2 regions of the Clostridium sp. LIBA-8553 genome follow, and region 2 is predicted to be linked to the other one. Evidence: a T-box and tRNA genes for the amino acid it is inferred to sense, from the RefSeq annotation. Region 2 holds a T-box; the other holds one or more tRNA genes.
The links. The T-box of region 2 lies ahead of metG (methionine--tRNA ligase). A T-box ahead of a tRNA ligase gene usually reads a tRNA of that ligase, here a tRNA-Met.
Positions count from the first base shown of each region.

Region 1: it encodes a tRNA-Met, which carries the amino acid that the T-box ahead of metG (methionine--tRNA ligase) is inferred to sense. The anticodon was not compared.

Region 1 covers NZ_CM173489.1:203,344-210,994, forward strand. The annotation lists gene AC2JAQ_RS00820 (sensor histidine kinase) at 1-322, opposite strand, end outside; gene AC2JAQ_RS00825 (response regulator transcription factor) at 312-983, opposite strand; gene AC2JAQ_RS00830 (cation:proton antiporter) at 1,288-2,475, shown strand; gene AC2JAQ_RS00835 (hypothetical protein) at 2,726-3,253, shown strand; tRNA gene AC2JAQ_RS00840 (tRNA-Met) at 3,565-3,640, opposite strand; gene AC2JAQ_RS00845 (hypothetical protein) at 3,808-4,584, shown strand; gene galE (UDP-glucose 4-epimerase GalE) at 4,731-5,744, shown strand; gene AC2JAQ_RS00855 (hypothetical protein) at 6,295-7,651, shown strand, end outside.
Region 2 covers NZ_CM173489.1:3,338,185-3,345,835, forward strand. The annotation lists gene AC2JAQ_RS15210 (Crp/Fnr family transcriptional regulator) at 56-736, shown strand; gene metG (methionine--tRNA ligase) at 997-2,541, opposite strand; gene metG (methionine--tRNA ligase) at 2,713-4,650, opposite strand; T-box leader at 4,728-4,983, opposite strand; gene AC2JAQ_RS15225 (FUSC family protein) at 5,141-5,722, shown strand; gene AC2JAQ_RS15230 (FUSC family protein) at 5,744-6,253, shown strand; gene AC2JAQ_RS15235 (Na+/H+ antiporter NhaC family protein) at 6,306-7,651, opposite strand, start outside.

The DNA.
Region 1 (7,651 bases), 440 kb from region 2:
ATATTATTTGAGCTGAATTACTTATTATTTGAATTCTCACATTATATTTTTCACTAAGTGTCGAAGCTATGAATGGTGCATTATCTCTAATAATATCTTCTTTATTTTCAGAATCATTTGATGAAAATAAATTAAGTATGTAAGATTCCGTTGTTCTACTTTTATCAAGCAGGTATTCTATTGAATTGTTTATTAAGTTTTTATTCAAAGCATTATAAGTTATTATGAATATAAAAATTATTATAGGTGTTAATATCAATAAGTTAGTTAAAATGATTTTTTGTTTTAAATTTAATTTTAATTTCATTTTATTATTCTTCATCTAACTTATAACCAGCCTTATATAAGGTTTTTATATAGTTTTGACATGGACCTAATTTTTTTCTAAGTCTTTGAATTAGGATATCTACAGCTCTAGTTGTTCCTTCAAAGTCATATCCCCAAACTTTGTTTAGTAGTTCTTCTCTAGAAAAAACTCTATTCTTATTTTGACAAAGGCATCTTAAAACCTCGAATTCTTTAAATGTTAAATTTATGTATTCGGAATTAATAAGGACTTTTCTTTCATCTAATAATAGAGTAAGATCTCCAACTATTAAATCCTTTACTTTCTTCTCACAAGAGCGTGAAATATGTTTGCTAACTATATTTATTCTTAACATTAATTCAGTGCTATTAAAGGGTTTAGTTATATAATCTTCAGCACCTAGTTGAAGACCTAAAAGTTTATCGTTTATATCACTTTTAGCTGTTAACATAATTATGGGTATATCATCTATATTTTTTATTTTTGGTATTAGATTAAAGCCACTTATATCTGGTAACATAGCATCTAGAATTATTATGTCGGGCCTTTCTTTTATTACTAATTCTAATGCATCCAAGGCATTTTCAGCTGTTATAGGAATGTGACCTTCTATTTCTAAGTTCATTTTGATAAGTTGTAATATGCTCACTTCATCATCTACAACTAAAATTTTCATAAATGTTGATCCCCCTTTGTTAGAATATAGCGGCAATTTTAATTTTAGCATAAAATTTACTTCTTAATTGTACTATTTTAATTTTCTTTAATAAAAAGAAAGTAAATTTAATTTAATAAGAATATATATTATTGTTGACTCTTTATAGTTAAAAACTAAAGAAGGTAATAAGTTAATAGCAGGAATAAATAAATTGTTGTTTGACAAGATTAATTGAAACAAAAATTTAAAAATATTGAAAAAATTAGAATTCAAAACTATAATTGGAAGTAATGCATATTTAAAAATTAGGGAGGGATTTATAGTGTTATCTTACGAATTTTTATTTGACTTGGCACTTATTCTTATTAGTACTAAGCTTTTGGGGCTAGTAACTAAACGGGTTAGGATGCCTCAAGTTGTTGGGGCTTTGCTTGCTGGTGTTATTTTAGGACCAGCAGTTTTAAATGTTTTATCAGAAACAGAATTTATACAACAACTTGCAGAGCTAGGGGTAATAGTTCTAATGTTTACCGCAGGATTAGAAACTGATATTAATCAATTAAAGAAAACAGGTAAAGCATCATTTATAATAGCTGTACTTGGAGTAATAATCCCACTTATAGGTGGATTTTTTATTGCGAGTATATTTAATAAGGGAGCTGATTCTAACATTGTTCTACAAAATGTCTTTATTGGAATAATATTAACAGCCACTTCAGTTAGTATTACAGTAGAAACATTAAAAGAGATGGGAAAATTAAGTACAAGAGCAGGAAATGCGATACTAGGAGCTGCTATAATTGATGATATTTTAGGTATTGTGGCTTTAACCTTAACAACAAGTTTAGCAGATCCATCAATTAATGTATTATTAGTTTTAGGTAAAATAGTAATGTTCTTTATATTTGCAGGATTATTAGGATACTTATTCCATTGGGCATTCATAAAACTAGATGAAAGATATCAAAGAGATTTAAGAAGATTTGTAATTATAGCCTTTGTATTTTGTTTATTATTGTCTTTCATAGCAGAGGAATTCTTTGGAGTAGCAGATATAACTGGAGCATTTATAGCAGGGTTAGTAATATCTGATTCAAATAGAACGAAATATCTAAATTCTAGATTCGAAACATTATCATACATGTTATTATCACCTATATTCTTTGCTAGTATAGGGATAAAGGTAGAGTTAACAACTATGACTAAATCCATTTTTATATTTGCGATATTATTACTTTTGATAGCTATAATTAGTAAGATAATAGGATGTGGTCTAGGAGCTAAGTTATGCCACTATAGTAATAGTGAAGCTATTCAAATAGGAATAGGAATGGTGTCTAGGGGAGAGGTAGCTCTTATAATTGCAAATAAGGGAATTGCAATGGGGTTAATGTTACCAGAATTTTTAGCACCAGTAGTAATCGTTGTTGTTGTTACGACAATAGTAACACCTATTTTATTAAAGATAGCCTTTAATGTTAAATCTAAAAATGCAAGTGTTAATGTGTAGAGTTTAAAAGTAATTAAAAAAAAACGATTATTATTAAAATATTTTAAGTTTAGCTACTAAAAAATAGAAAAAATAATTTTTTTTTATAATTATAGTAAAAATATTAATAACTAGTGATTGGAATCCTTTTAAAGAATAGAGCTTAGTATTAGTATAATTAATAAATAATTATATAAATACTAAGGCTTGAGTGCAGAGGAATTCTACATTGAAACTATAGTATTTGTATTTATCTTAGGAGGTAATACAAATGAGTAAAGAAGTAATAGATATTGAAGTAGAAGAATTTATACCATTTAATGATGCAGCAGATATGAAAGAATTTAGAAAATTTCTTAGACAATATGGAATAGAAGATGCCTTAGAAGATACTACATTAGAGTACACTAAGAAAAAATTAGAAATGCTAGTTGCTCTAGGTGAAGAGGGAGAAGATCTTGAGCTTGCTAAACACAAAAATATTTTAAAAAGATTATTAAATAATTTAAAAGATAAAAAAGAAAAAAGAGAAGCTATGAAAGCTTTATTAGAAGTTTTTAGAGAATATGAAGATTTACTAGATGAAGATTGTGGAAAATTAATTGATGCCAAAGAATTAGATAAGAAAATAAAAGAAGCTTTAAAGGAATATAAAAAATACGAACACTTTAAAGCTCATGAAGAACAAATAGCTCAAAAATGGATTAGAGAATTAAATAAGGAAGCTATAGAATATAAAAAAGAATATAAAGAATTAAAAAAAGACATTAGAAGAGATTTAAAAAGATTAGAAAAATAGAAATTAAGCTATATAAAAACAACTCAGTAAAACTTATAAATATATTCCGAGAATTACTGGATTTCACTAAGAATTTATAGCAATTACTCCGAAGAATTTGCTGAAGCTTCGAAACTCCCGTTGGTCAAACAGTCTCAGCTTCTTAACGCAAATTCTTCTACGTAATAGCTTAAATTCTAAAGTTCATCCAGATATTCTCTTCATATTATTTATAAGTTTTATTATTTAAAGTTTTGATATAGTTATTTTTATTTTAAAATAAATATTGGACTCAAATAAAAAAAAGGTTCTGTTTTACAGAACCTTTTTTGTGGTTGCGGGAGCAGGACTTGAACCTACGACCTTCGGGTTATGAGCCCGACGAGCTACCAGCTGCTCCATCCCGCGTCATTAAATTGTATTTACTACTCTTTAACTATACGTTAACATATCAATAAAGTCAAGTAATTTAAATATTTATTTTAAATTATATAAAGGCTTAGAACTTTTACTTTTGTGATATATAATAAATATATGGGACGTATATAGTTTTAATTTGTAGTTCAGGAGGAGAAATGTTTACCAAAGGTTTTGACGAAGCATATAGTAGGGCTTTAGAACTTCAAGAATTATTTTCTAGTGAAAAAGAAAAATATTATGAAGAATTAAAAAATGAAAACAGAGATATAAAGCATTTAGTTAACAAAATAAACGAAGAAAAAATATATATATTAGAAACACTAGTACCTAAATATGCTAAAAATATGAGTATTTTAGAAAGAAAAGCTATAAAAGCTACTTTAGGAGAAGAAGTCAGTAGTGAATATGTAATAAATGATTATGATATACGACCTATTAAAGAACTTTTAATGATAGATTGTAATGAAAAATCTATTATAAAGAATATAAAGAGTCCTTTCATTAAGGTCTTTAAGATAAACAAAATAAATAAAAATTTAGATGAAGAAATGATGGAAATACAAGCTGCAAGAGATGAAATGAAGAAAATTTTAGAACATGCAAAAGAGGATAAAAATAAATTAATAGGAATTTACAAGTTACTATGTGCTGCTACTAATTTAGGTGAGGCCATAGAGCAAAGATTTAGAGATTTCATTCCTATGATACAGAGCAGTAGGCTTATATATGGAGATACCAATATAGAAAAGAGAAGTTATAGAATAGGAAATGTTCTAAGGTGTTATGAAGGAATAACAGTATTCTTAGTAAAGGTATGTGAAACTAGATACAGGAATACAGATGGAAAAAAGGTTAAATATATAAAAGAGTCCTTAATTGATGAACATCTAGAAGAGTTGAATTTTTGGAAAGAAAACTTTAATGAAATATAAATTTGTGTATAAAAAATAGTTTATATTTACAAAAAATATATAAAATTACCCAAGTAATCCATGTTAAAATGTAATAAAGTGTAAGTTTGATTTTGATTTGTAAGTTTATAAACAAGCACTTAATAGGGTATAAAGGGTGAAGAAAAATGGCTATATTAGTAACAGGAGGGCTTGGTTATATAGGAAGCCATACGTGTGTTGAATTAATAAATGAAGGACATAAGGTTGTAGTTGTAGACAACCTATCAAACAGTAAGGAATTAGTTAAAGATAGAATAAAAGAAATCACAGGAAGTGATATAATATTTTATAAAATGGATTTGCTTGATAATGATGGGTTAAAGAAAGTATTTTCGGAAAATGATATAGATTCAGTAATTCATTTTGCAGCATTAAAAGCCGTTGGAGAATCTACGGTAATACCATTAGAGTATTATAAAAATAATTTAGTTAGCACATTAGTTTTATTAGAAACTATGAAAAAATATAATGTTAAAAAATTGGTGTTTAGTTCGTCAGCTACTGTTTATGGAGATTGTAAGACTGTTCCGTGTCATGAGGAATGTCCGTTATCAGTTACTAACCCATATGGAAGAACTAAACTTATGATAGAAGAAATTTTAGGTGACTTATATAAATCGGATAATACTTGGGATATATGCATTTTAAGATATTTTAATCCTGTAGGTGCACACAAAAGTGGACTAATAGGTGAAGAGCCAAATGGAATTCCAAATAATTTAATGCCATATATAACTAAGGTTGCTATTGGAGAACTTAAAGAACTAAGTGTTTTTGGAAATGACTATGATACACATGATGGTACTGGAGTTAGGGATTATATTCATGTAGTTGATCTAGCAATTGGACATATTAAGGCATTAGAAAAATTAAAAACAAATCCTGGTCTTGTTATTTATAACTTAGGAACAGGAAGAGGTTATAGTGTTTTAGATTTACTAAATTCCTTTTCAAAGATAAGTGGAAGAGAAATTGCATATAAGATAATAGAAAGAAGACCTGGTGATGTGGCAGAATGTTATGCTGATCCAAGTAAAGCCAACAATGAGTTAGGGTGGCGAGCTAATTATGAAATAGAGGAAATGTGTGAGGATTCTTGGAGATGGCAAACTAAAAGTTCTCAAGTATATAATTATTAGTACTATAAAATTGATTAATATGGCTATTTTTGTCGTTTAAGACAATATTAAAGTAAATTTATTCAATAAATTAATAAAAATTTTTAAAGAATGAAGAAAAATATGTAGATTTTATTGAATTTTTAACCAGAATGTGATACTGTCTACATATAGTAAATACTTATAGCGTGTTAGTATTTATTTTGGAATTGGTTGAAGAAAAATTTCTTCAGCCTTTATTTTTTATATAGATAATTTAAAATTTCGAATATCCTATTTAATAGGGTATTTTTTTATTTGGCTTTGTTTAGGTGAGTGTTAATTTTTAGCTAGCCCTTCAGACATACTTAATTTCGCAAAGTATTGCTATTATCTACTCCAGAATAATGTAATACTAAGTGCTCATTAAGATGGTCTTACAGTTCTATCTAAAAATCAACACTGGTTTAAAACAGAGCCTTTTACTTATTTAAATTAGGATTAATTTTATTATGGAAAGTCATTATAAAAATACTTTTACCATCATATATTTCATATAAAGATTAATAATTTTAGGAGGAGTATTTTTATAATGGAGATTATAAGAAATATCTTACAATCATTTTTAACTCAAAATATTTTGGGATATGTTGGTGTTGGATTAATTTTAATAGTTATATCTTTAGGGGTTATTTATAACATAAGAGTTAAAGGTAAATATGAAAGACTTTTAAATGATTTTCAAGAAAGTGAATGGGTAAATGTGCCAAATAAAGATAATCAAAAAGAACTTAAATTCTTTAATAGTGAATTGAAGTCAATGGCAGATGAATTTAGAAAGAGTGCAACTAAGGGAACTAATAATATAAATACAGAGGTTATAATTCAAAAAAATATAGATAGAAAAATATTAAAAGAAGAAAGCATTGCTAATATATTACCAGCTATTTCAATAGCTCTAGGTCTTATAGGAACTTTTTTAGGGCTGACAATTGCTATTATGGCTACAACCGGAATTTTATCTAATGGAACTCAAAGTATGGTTGACTTTTCAAGAAGTATGAATACGCCTTTAGCTAGTATGTCTAGTGCTTTTTGGACTAGTATTATAGGGGTTATAGGTTCGGTTGTATTAAACTGTCTAAATATTAATCTAAAGAGAGCTAAAGAAGATTTTTATGATGTTTTTGAAGATTACTTAGATAACATACTTTTTTCTATTTATATGAAATCAGAGAAAGATATGATTTCTGATTTTATGAATGGCGTTTTAGGAGAGTTTTCAGTAAAGTTGTATGACTTATTTAATAGTGGAATAAATAATCTAGTTCAAGGAATAAATAGAAATACATTAGATATGACAAATACTTTTAATGGAATGAATAAGCATATGAAAGACTTAGATAATATTGTGGCTGACTTTAGAATATCTGTAATGGGAATAAAAACACCTATAAAGAGTTTTGGAGAAAATTTAGAAAAGTTTAGTAGAATAAGTACAGAATTTTGCAATTCTGTAAGTAGTACAAATAACAAATTTTCTAATAAGGCTATTAAACTTGAAGAAAGCTTTAACGATCTATCTAAGTCTATAAATGATAACAAGAGGGAAATAAGTAAACTTTGTATGAGATTAGAAGTTCAAAGTAATGAGGTTAGGAGAGGATACAATACTTTTAATGATGCATTTAAAGTTATAAAGGAAGAACAAAATAAGAATAATCAAGTTGTATCTAATCAAATTTCAAGATTAAATGAAGGATATAAAGAGTTTGAGAGAGGAATGAATAAGTTCTCAGATAATGTTTCAAATATGAAAAATGAAGTAGCAAATGGAATATATTATGCTCTTCAAAGAGAAACACAAGAACTTTCATCTAGTATAGTTGATAAATTAAATGTTCCTTTAAGAGATATAAGCTTAGCTACTGAAGAACTAAGTAGAAGTA
Region 2 (7,651 bases):
TATTATATATTTATATTAATATAATACTACTTATTTTATAAAGGTGGGCGATAAAATGAACTTAAAAAAACTACCCAACATAAAAGATTGTAGCTTATTTTCTCACTTTAGTGATAATGATATCCAAGAATTATTAAATTCAGGTTTTGTTTCAATAAAATCTTATTCAAAAGATGATTTATTATTTTCTGAAGGAGAATATTGCAACTTTTTAAGCGTTATAATAAATGGAAAAATAGAAATTCAAAAATTAGATTCTAATGGGAACTTACTAGTTGTTGCCACATTAAATAAAGGAAATGTTTTTGGAGAGAACCTTCTTTTTGGTGATAGAAACTTTTATCCAATGTCTGTTGTCTCTAAGGATAATACTGAAGTTTTTCACATAAAAAAAGAGTACATTTATAAACTATGCTCCTCAAATGAATCGTTTTTAAAAGAACTTCTTAGAATTCTTTCAAACAAAGCAATTAATCTTAGTTCTAAGCTTAAACAAGTAACAATGAAATCTATTAGAGAGATGATTTGTCATTATTTATTAGAAAAATACAAAGAGAAAAAATCTACTACTATAAAGTTAGACTTTTCAAGAAAAGATTGGGCAGATAAACTAGGAGTTCAGCGACCTTCATTATCTAGGGAGCTTATGAAAATGAGAGATTCAGGCCTAATTGAGTTCTCAAAAAATGTCATAATAATAAAAGATTTAGATGGGCTGAAAGCTAATTTATTTTAAATAAAATGTTAATATTTTTGTACACTTTTTGACACATAAATGCCACATAACAGGATTAATATAATAATTGTAACGTAGCTAAAACACTAATTTAATTTTACCCCTTAAATGGCCCTTGAATAGTTTGTCCCCCTTACGCAAATGTCAAGGGCTATTAAGTTTAATCAATAAAAAAATTTCTATATAATAATTCCTAACCTTAAACCTTAAGATGTAAGATAAGCCTTGTTTCTAATTAATAGAAGCAAGGCTTATTTTATTTAAATCTTTTTACTCTTTAGTCTATTTAATTCTTCTATAGCAATCTTCTTATCAAGCCTATCAAATAATAATTCAACTCTATTAACCTTTATATTATTTCTTTCTTCAAAGCTCCATTTTACATTATCTAACTTTAAAAAGTTTCTTATTTTTTCACATGTAAAAGGAATTATAGGATTCATTAAATCAGTTAATGCTATTACAATCTGAACACAAATATATATTATCTCTTCACATCTTTTCCTATCTTTATTAATCAAAATCCAAGGTTTGTTTTTATCAAAGAAATCATTTCCTTGTTTTATAAGATTAAATACTTCATTTATTCCAGATTTAAACTCTCCATTTTCAAATTTATTTCCTACAGAGGCATAAGTCCTTCTTATTAAATTCCTCCATTGAAGAGGAAGTTCATCACCATTAATCTCTCCATTGAAATTTTTTCTTATAAAAATTAAGACTCTATTTATAAAATTGCCTAATTCGCCTAATAGTTCATTATTATTTGCATTTATGAAATCTCTCCAAGTAAAATCAGAATTTTTTTCTTCTGCGCCTCTACTTATTAAGTAATATCTTATAGAATCTATGTTATATCTTTCTATAATATAAGGAATCCATATTGCCCAGTTTCTATTAGTTGAAAATGTCTTTCCTTCTAAGGTTAAATATTGTGAAGATACTATTCTAATATTTCCTTTATCTAGTCCAATTCCTGCTAACATGGCAGGAAACATTGTTGTATGAAAAGGTATATTTTCTTTACCATGAACTAAATAAACTATACTTTCTTCATCATTCCAGTAATCATCTAGTTCCTTACTTTTCTCTTCTATAAATTTCTTAGAAGCAGTAACATATGCTAGTAAAGCATCTATCCAAACATAAACTCTTTTATCTTCGAAGCCCTTTATAGGCACCTCTATTCCCCAATCAATTTCTCTTGTTAAGATTTTATCTCTAAGACCACCATCTAAATATCTTTTAGTTATTTTAATAGCATTCTCTCTCCAACCTTCTTCTTCACTTAATATTTTCTGAATGTGATCTTGAAAACATGATAACTTAAAGAAAAGATTATTAGACTTTCTAACCTCAACCTCTGTTTTACATTCCTTGCATAATCCATCTTTAACAGCAAATTCATCTAAAGTATCACAACATTTTGAACAATAAAACTCTTCTGTTTCCTTTTCATAAATAAATCCTTTTTTATAAAGATCTTTTATAATATTTTTTACTTGCTCTTCATGATACTTTGTATCTGTTCTTGTAAATATATCAAAAGAAAATCCTAGTTTATTAAAACATCTAATGAACTCCCTATGATACTTATTTATAAGATCTTTAGGAGACTCATTAAGCTCTTTTGCTTTATTTAAAATAGGAGATCCATGACAGTCTGATCCTGAAACAAAAACAACTTCATCGTCCTTCGCCCTATGATATCTTGCTAAAACATCTCCTGCTAGCCAAGAAGAAACCCTTCCTATATGAAGAGATCCATTAGCATAAGGCCAGGCATTACCTATAACCACTCTCAATTTACTATTCCCCCTTAAAATTATTCTATCCCTAGCATATGCTATAAAAAAACTCCTATATTCCACATTCATGAATATACGAGTCCTTTTATAACATAATTTTTAAAGTTATATAGCAGGAAAATCTATAACATATTTATAGATTTTCCTTATATAACATTTAAAATTTTACTATCTCACTTGACTTCCAGTTAACATTTCACCTGGGTTAACTAATACAAGTTCTGAATCATCAGCAGGTGCTGCTGCAAGAATCATACCTTGTGATAATTCACCTCTTAATTTAACAGGTTTTAAGTTAGCAACTAATACTACGTATTTTCCAACTAAGTCTTCTGGCTTGTAATGCATAGCTATTCCTGAAATAACCTGTCTTTCTTCTCCACCTAAATCAACTTTAAGTTTTAATAACTTCTTAGCTTTTTTAACTGGCTCACATTCTAATACTTTAACTACTCTTAAATCTATTTTGTCAAAGTCATCTATAGTTATTTCTTCTTTTATTGGATTTTTAACTAACTCTTCGTTAGCTGGTTTAACTGGAGCTGGTTTTAAAGCTTCAAGTTCTGCTAATTTTTCCTCAACATCTATTCTTGGGAATATAACATCACCCTTAACTACTTTATCTCCTGCAACTGTTCCATTAAACTCTTTTAAACTTTCCCAAGTTGTAACTTTAGTGTTTAATTGAGCATTGATTTTTACACTTGTTTCTGTTAAGAATGGTGAAATCATTACTGAAACAAATCTTAAAGTTTCTAATAAGTTATATAAAACTGTTCCTAGTCTTTCTTTCTTTTCTTCATCCTTAGCAAGTATCCAAGGAGTTGTTTCATCTATATATTTATTAGCTCTGCTTATTAAAGTCCATATGCTTTCTAAAGCTTCTGGTATTTTTAATGCATCTATGCTAGCTTCAACTTTTCCAGGAGTAGCTAAAGCTAAGTTTATTAACTCATCATCAATAGCCTCTTTACATGTTGGTGCTTGAATAACTCCATCAAAGTATTTTTCAACCATAGCTATTGTTCTTGATAAAAGGTTACCTAAATCATTAGCTAAGTCTGTATTTACTTTCTTTATGAATATTTCATTGTTGAATAATCCGTCTGAACCAAATGGTATTTCTCTTAATAAGTAGTATCTTACAGCGTCAGCTCCAAACATGTTAACTAAAACTACTGGATCAACAACGTTACCTTTTGATTTTGACATTTTTCCTCCATCAACAAGTAACCATCCATGACCAAATACTTGCTTAGGTAACTCTAATCCTAAAGCCATTAACATTATTGGCCAGTAAATTGTGTGGAATCTTAAAATGTCTTTTCCTATTAAATGAACATCTGCAGGCCAGAACTTTTTATATAACTCTTGATTTTCTTGACCATATCCTAAAGCAGTGATGTAGTTTGATAATGCATCTATCCAAACGTAGATAACATGTTTCTCATCAAAGCTTACAGGTATTCCCCAAGTAAAGCTTGTTCTTGAAACACAAAGATCTTGTAATCCTGGTCTTAAGAAGTTATTTAACATCTCATTTTTTCTTGATTCTGGTTGAATGAAATCTGGATGTTCTTCTATATATTGAATTAATCTATCAGCATATTTGCTCATTTTGAAGAAGTAAGCCTCTTCCTTAGCTTTTTCAACTGGTCTTCCACAATCAGGGCAGTTTCCATTTACTAATTGAGTTTCTGTCCAGAATGATTCACATGGAGTACAGTAAAGACCTTCATAAGAATCTTTATATATATCTCCTTGATCATATAATTTTTTGAAAATCTCTTGAACAGCTTTTACATGATAATCATCAGTTGTTCTTATGAATTTATCATAGCTTATGTTCATCATTTTCCAAAGATCTTTAATTCCAGCAACGATTTCGTCAACATGCTCTTTTGGAGTAATTCCTTTTTCGTTAGCTATTCTTTCTATTTTTTGACCATGCTCATCTGTTCCTGTTAAGAACATTACTTCATGACCTGTAAGTCTTTTAAATCTTGCTATAGCATCAGCTGCTACAGTTGTATAAGTATTACCTATGTGTAGATTTGTTGATGGGTAATAAATAGGTGTTGTGATGTAATATGGTTTTTTACACATTATTTCTTCCTCCTTGTACTCTTAATTATTATTGTTTCCAATATTTCAAAAATATAAAAAGCCCCTATGGGAAATCCCATAGAGGCGTTAATTACGCGATACCACTCTATTTTATATTTATGTCACCATAAATATCTCACTAAGTAACTCCTAAGTAAAAACTTATTTTATCACTTTGCAATATAACGGTTGCCACCGTACTCTTCTAAAATTAAAATTCTCAAAAAGTCTGCTCCAAGTCCATCTTCATAAAGTTTCCTGCATCTGGCTTTCACCTATCCCAGCTCTCTTTTATACATTTCTCTTTATTACTCTTCTCTTCATTGCATTTTTCTACTTAATTTAAATTATATGATTAGTTTTATACCAATGTCAATCGTTTTTATCTTTAATTTCTCTAATATTCTTCAATTATCATTATTTGTAATAATATAAAAATATTATATACTATCTATAATAGTATTTAAATTTGTCAGGAGGTCTTGTTTGAATGAAAGGTTTAGCCTTACCTAAAATAGGTGCAAGAAATTTAAAAACAGCTTTAGCTGTAACTTTATGTATAGGTTTTTTTGAACTAATACATAGACAATATCCTTTTTATGCTTGCATAGCCGCTGTAATATGTATGAAAGATACTGTTGAAAACTCATACAAGATGGGAAAAAGTAGAATGATTGGTACAATTACTGGTGGTTTAGTAGGTTTATCCTTTACTTTTTTAGCATTAACATTTAATCTAGCAAAATTTCCAGGATTAATAACTGGTGTTGGAATAGTGCTAACTATTTACTTACTTAATGTATTTAATAAAAAAGGATCTGTTTCCATAGCATGCATAGTATTGATAGCTATAATGACAAACCTGCATGGAAAAGCGCCATATGCTTATGCCGTCGATAGAATTATAGATACCTTTATAGGTATAATAATAGCTCTATTAATAAATAAGTATATATACAAGTATGAAGTTAGGGTAAAAAAAGATATAGAAAACATAGAAGAAAAAATTAATAGACTTGAGACAGAAATAAAAAATGATGTCAAAGAGTTAGAAAACAATAAGAAAAGTTAATATGATTTAGGGGTGAAATATTTGTTTAACTTTAACCTGCAAACTATAGGAGCTAGAAATCTTAAAACATCTTTCTCAGTATTTCTATGCATCATAGTATTCGAACTATTAGGCCGTTCTAGTGCCTTCTTTGCTTGTATAGCAGCTATGATGTGTATGCAAGATACTGTTGAGAACTCTTATAAAATGGGAAAAAACAGAATGCTTGGAACTTCTATAGGTGCTGTTGTGGGACTAACTCTCACAGCAATATTTAATCTATTAGACTTACAACATTTTATTATTTATGCACTTTTAACAGCAATAGGTACCACTATAGCTATCTATCTATGTATCTTATTTAATTGTAAAGGTGCAGTAAATAGTGCTTGTATCGTTGTATTTGCTATAATGACCAGCTTAAAGGGAGTTGGCTCATATAATTATGCTTTTAATAGAATTCTAGATACATTTATTGGAGTTATAATTGGTATATTAGTTAATAGACTTGTATATCCTTATTCAAAGACAACAGAAGAGGATACCAATTAAAAATATGCTGCAATATAAAAAAGAGAAGGTTATAGCCTTCTCTTTTTTATATTTAATTATTACTAGTAGTTTGTTCTACCTTCTTACCAAATATCATTGTTAATATGAATAAAGCTATTAAAGCTATAGGTAAGACTATCCAGAAGCTTAATCCTAGACCAGCCGGTATATATCCAAATACTACAGTTATTATTCCAACAAAGATTGAATACCATATTTGTGTTCTAACGTGTTCTATATGATCACAACCCGCTCCTGTTGAAGAAAGGATTGTTGTATCAGATATAGGTGAACAATGATCTCCAAAAATTGCTCCTGTTAATACAGCTGATGTACTAACTATTACAAACTGCCATTCTGGATTTATAGCAAAAGCTAGTGGAATTGCTAATGGCATTAGTATTCCCATGGTTCCATAGGCTGTACCTGTTGCAAAGGCTATTACTGAACCTAAAATAAATATTATAGCAGGTAATAAGAATGCTGGTATCGTATCTGATAAAACTCCAACTAAATAAGATGCTGTTCCTAACTCCTTAATTACAGAGCTTAATGACCAAGCTAATATAAGAATTACTCCTGTTATTAGAAGTCCCTTCATTCCTTCAACCCATATTCCTATACCTTCTGAAATAGTAAATATCTTTCTGCACACACCTAATGCAAGTGCAACTATAGTTGCTAACAATGCTGATTGAAATAAGACTACCGAAGCATCAGCATTTGAGAATGCTGCTTGTATTCCAGCAAAACTTAAAGGTGCGTTATTCATAAGTTCTATTATTGCTAAATCTTCTCCACCCATTATAGTGACCCATCCACTATAATAAAATCCTACTAAAGATGAACCTATTAAAACACCAATCGGTATTATAGCATTCCAAATGCTTAACTTGATTCCTTTTATAGGTTCTAAATCTTCACTATCTGATGAAGTTTCTGTTGTTGATAAAACTTCTCCTCTTCTAGCTCTTCTTTCAGCTTTAAGCATCGGTCCAAACTCTCTTAAAGTAATAGCTGATATAACAACAAAAGCTAAAATTAATATGTTATAAAATCTATATGGTATTGTTTCTAAAAATACTCCAAAACCATCGGCTTCTATTCCTACACTCTTTAAAGCATCACCGATTAATCCTACCTCTAATCCTATCCAAGTTGATATTATAGCTAAACCTGCAATTGGAGCTGCTGTGGCATCTATAATAAAAGCTAACTTTTCTCTTGAAACTCCTAATTTATCTGTAACTGGTCTCATTATTGGGCCTACTATTAATGAGTTAGCATAATCATCAAAGAAAACTGCTAGTCCTAAAAGCCAAGTTGTAAGTTGTGCACTCTTAACTGTTTTAGCTTTTCTTGCTAAAGCCTCAGCTATAGCCTTTGCACCACCCATTT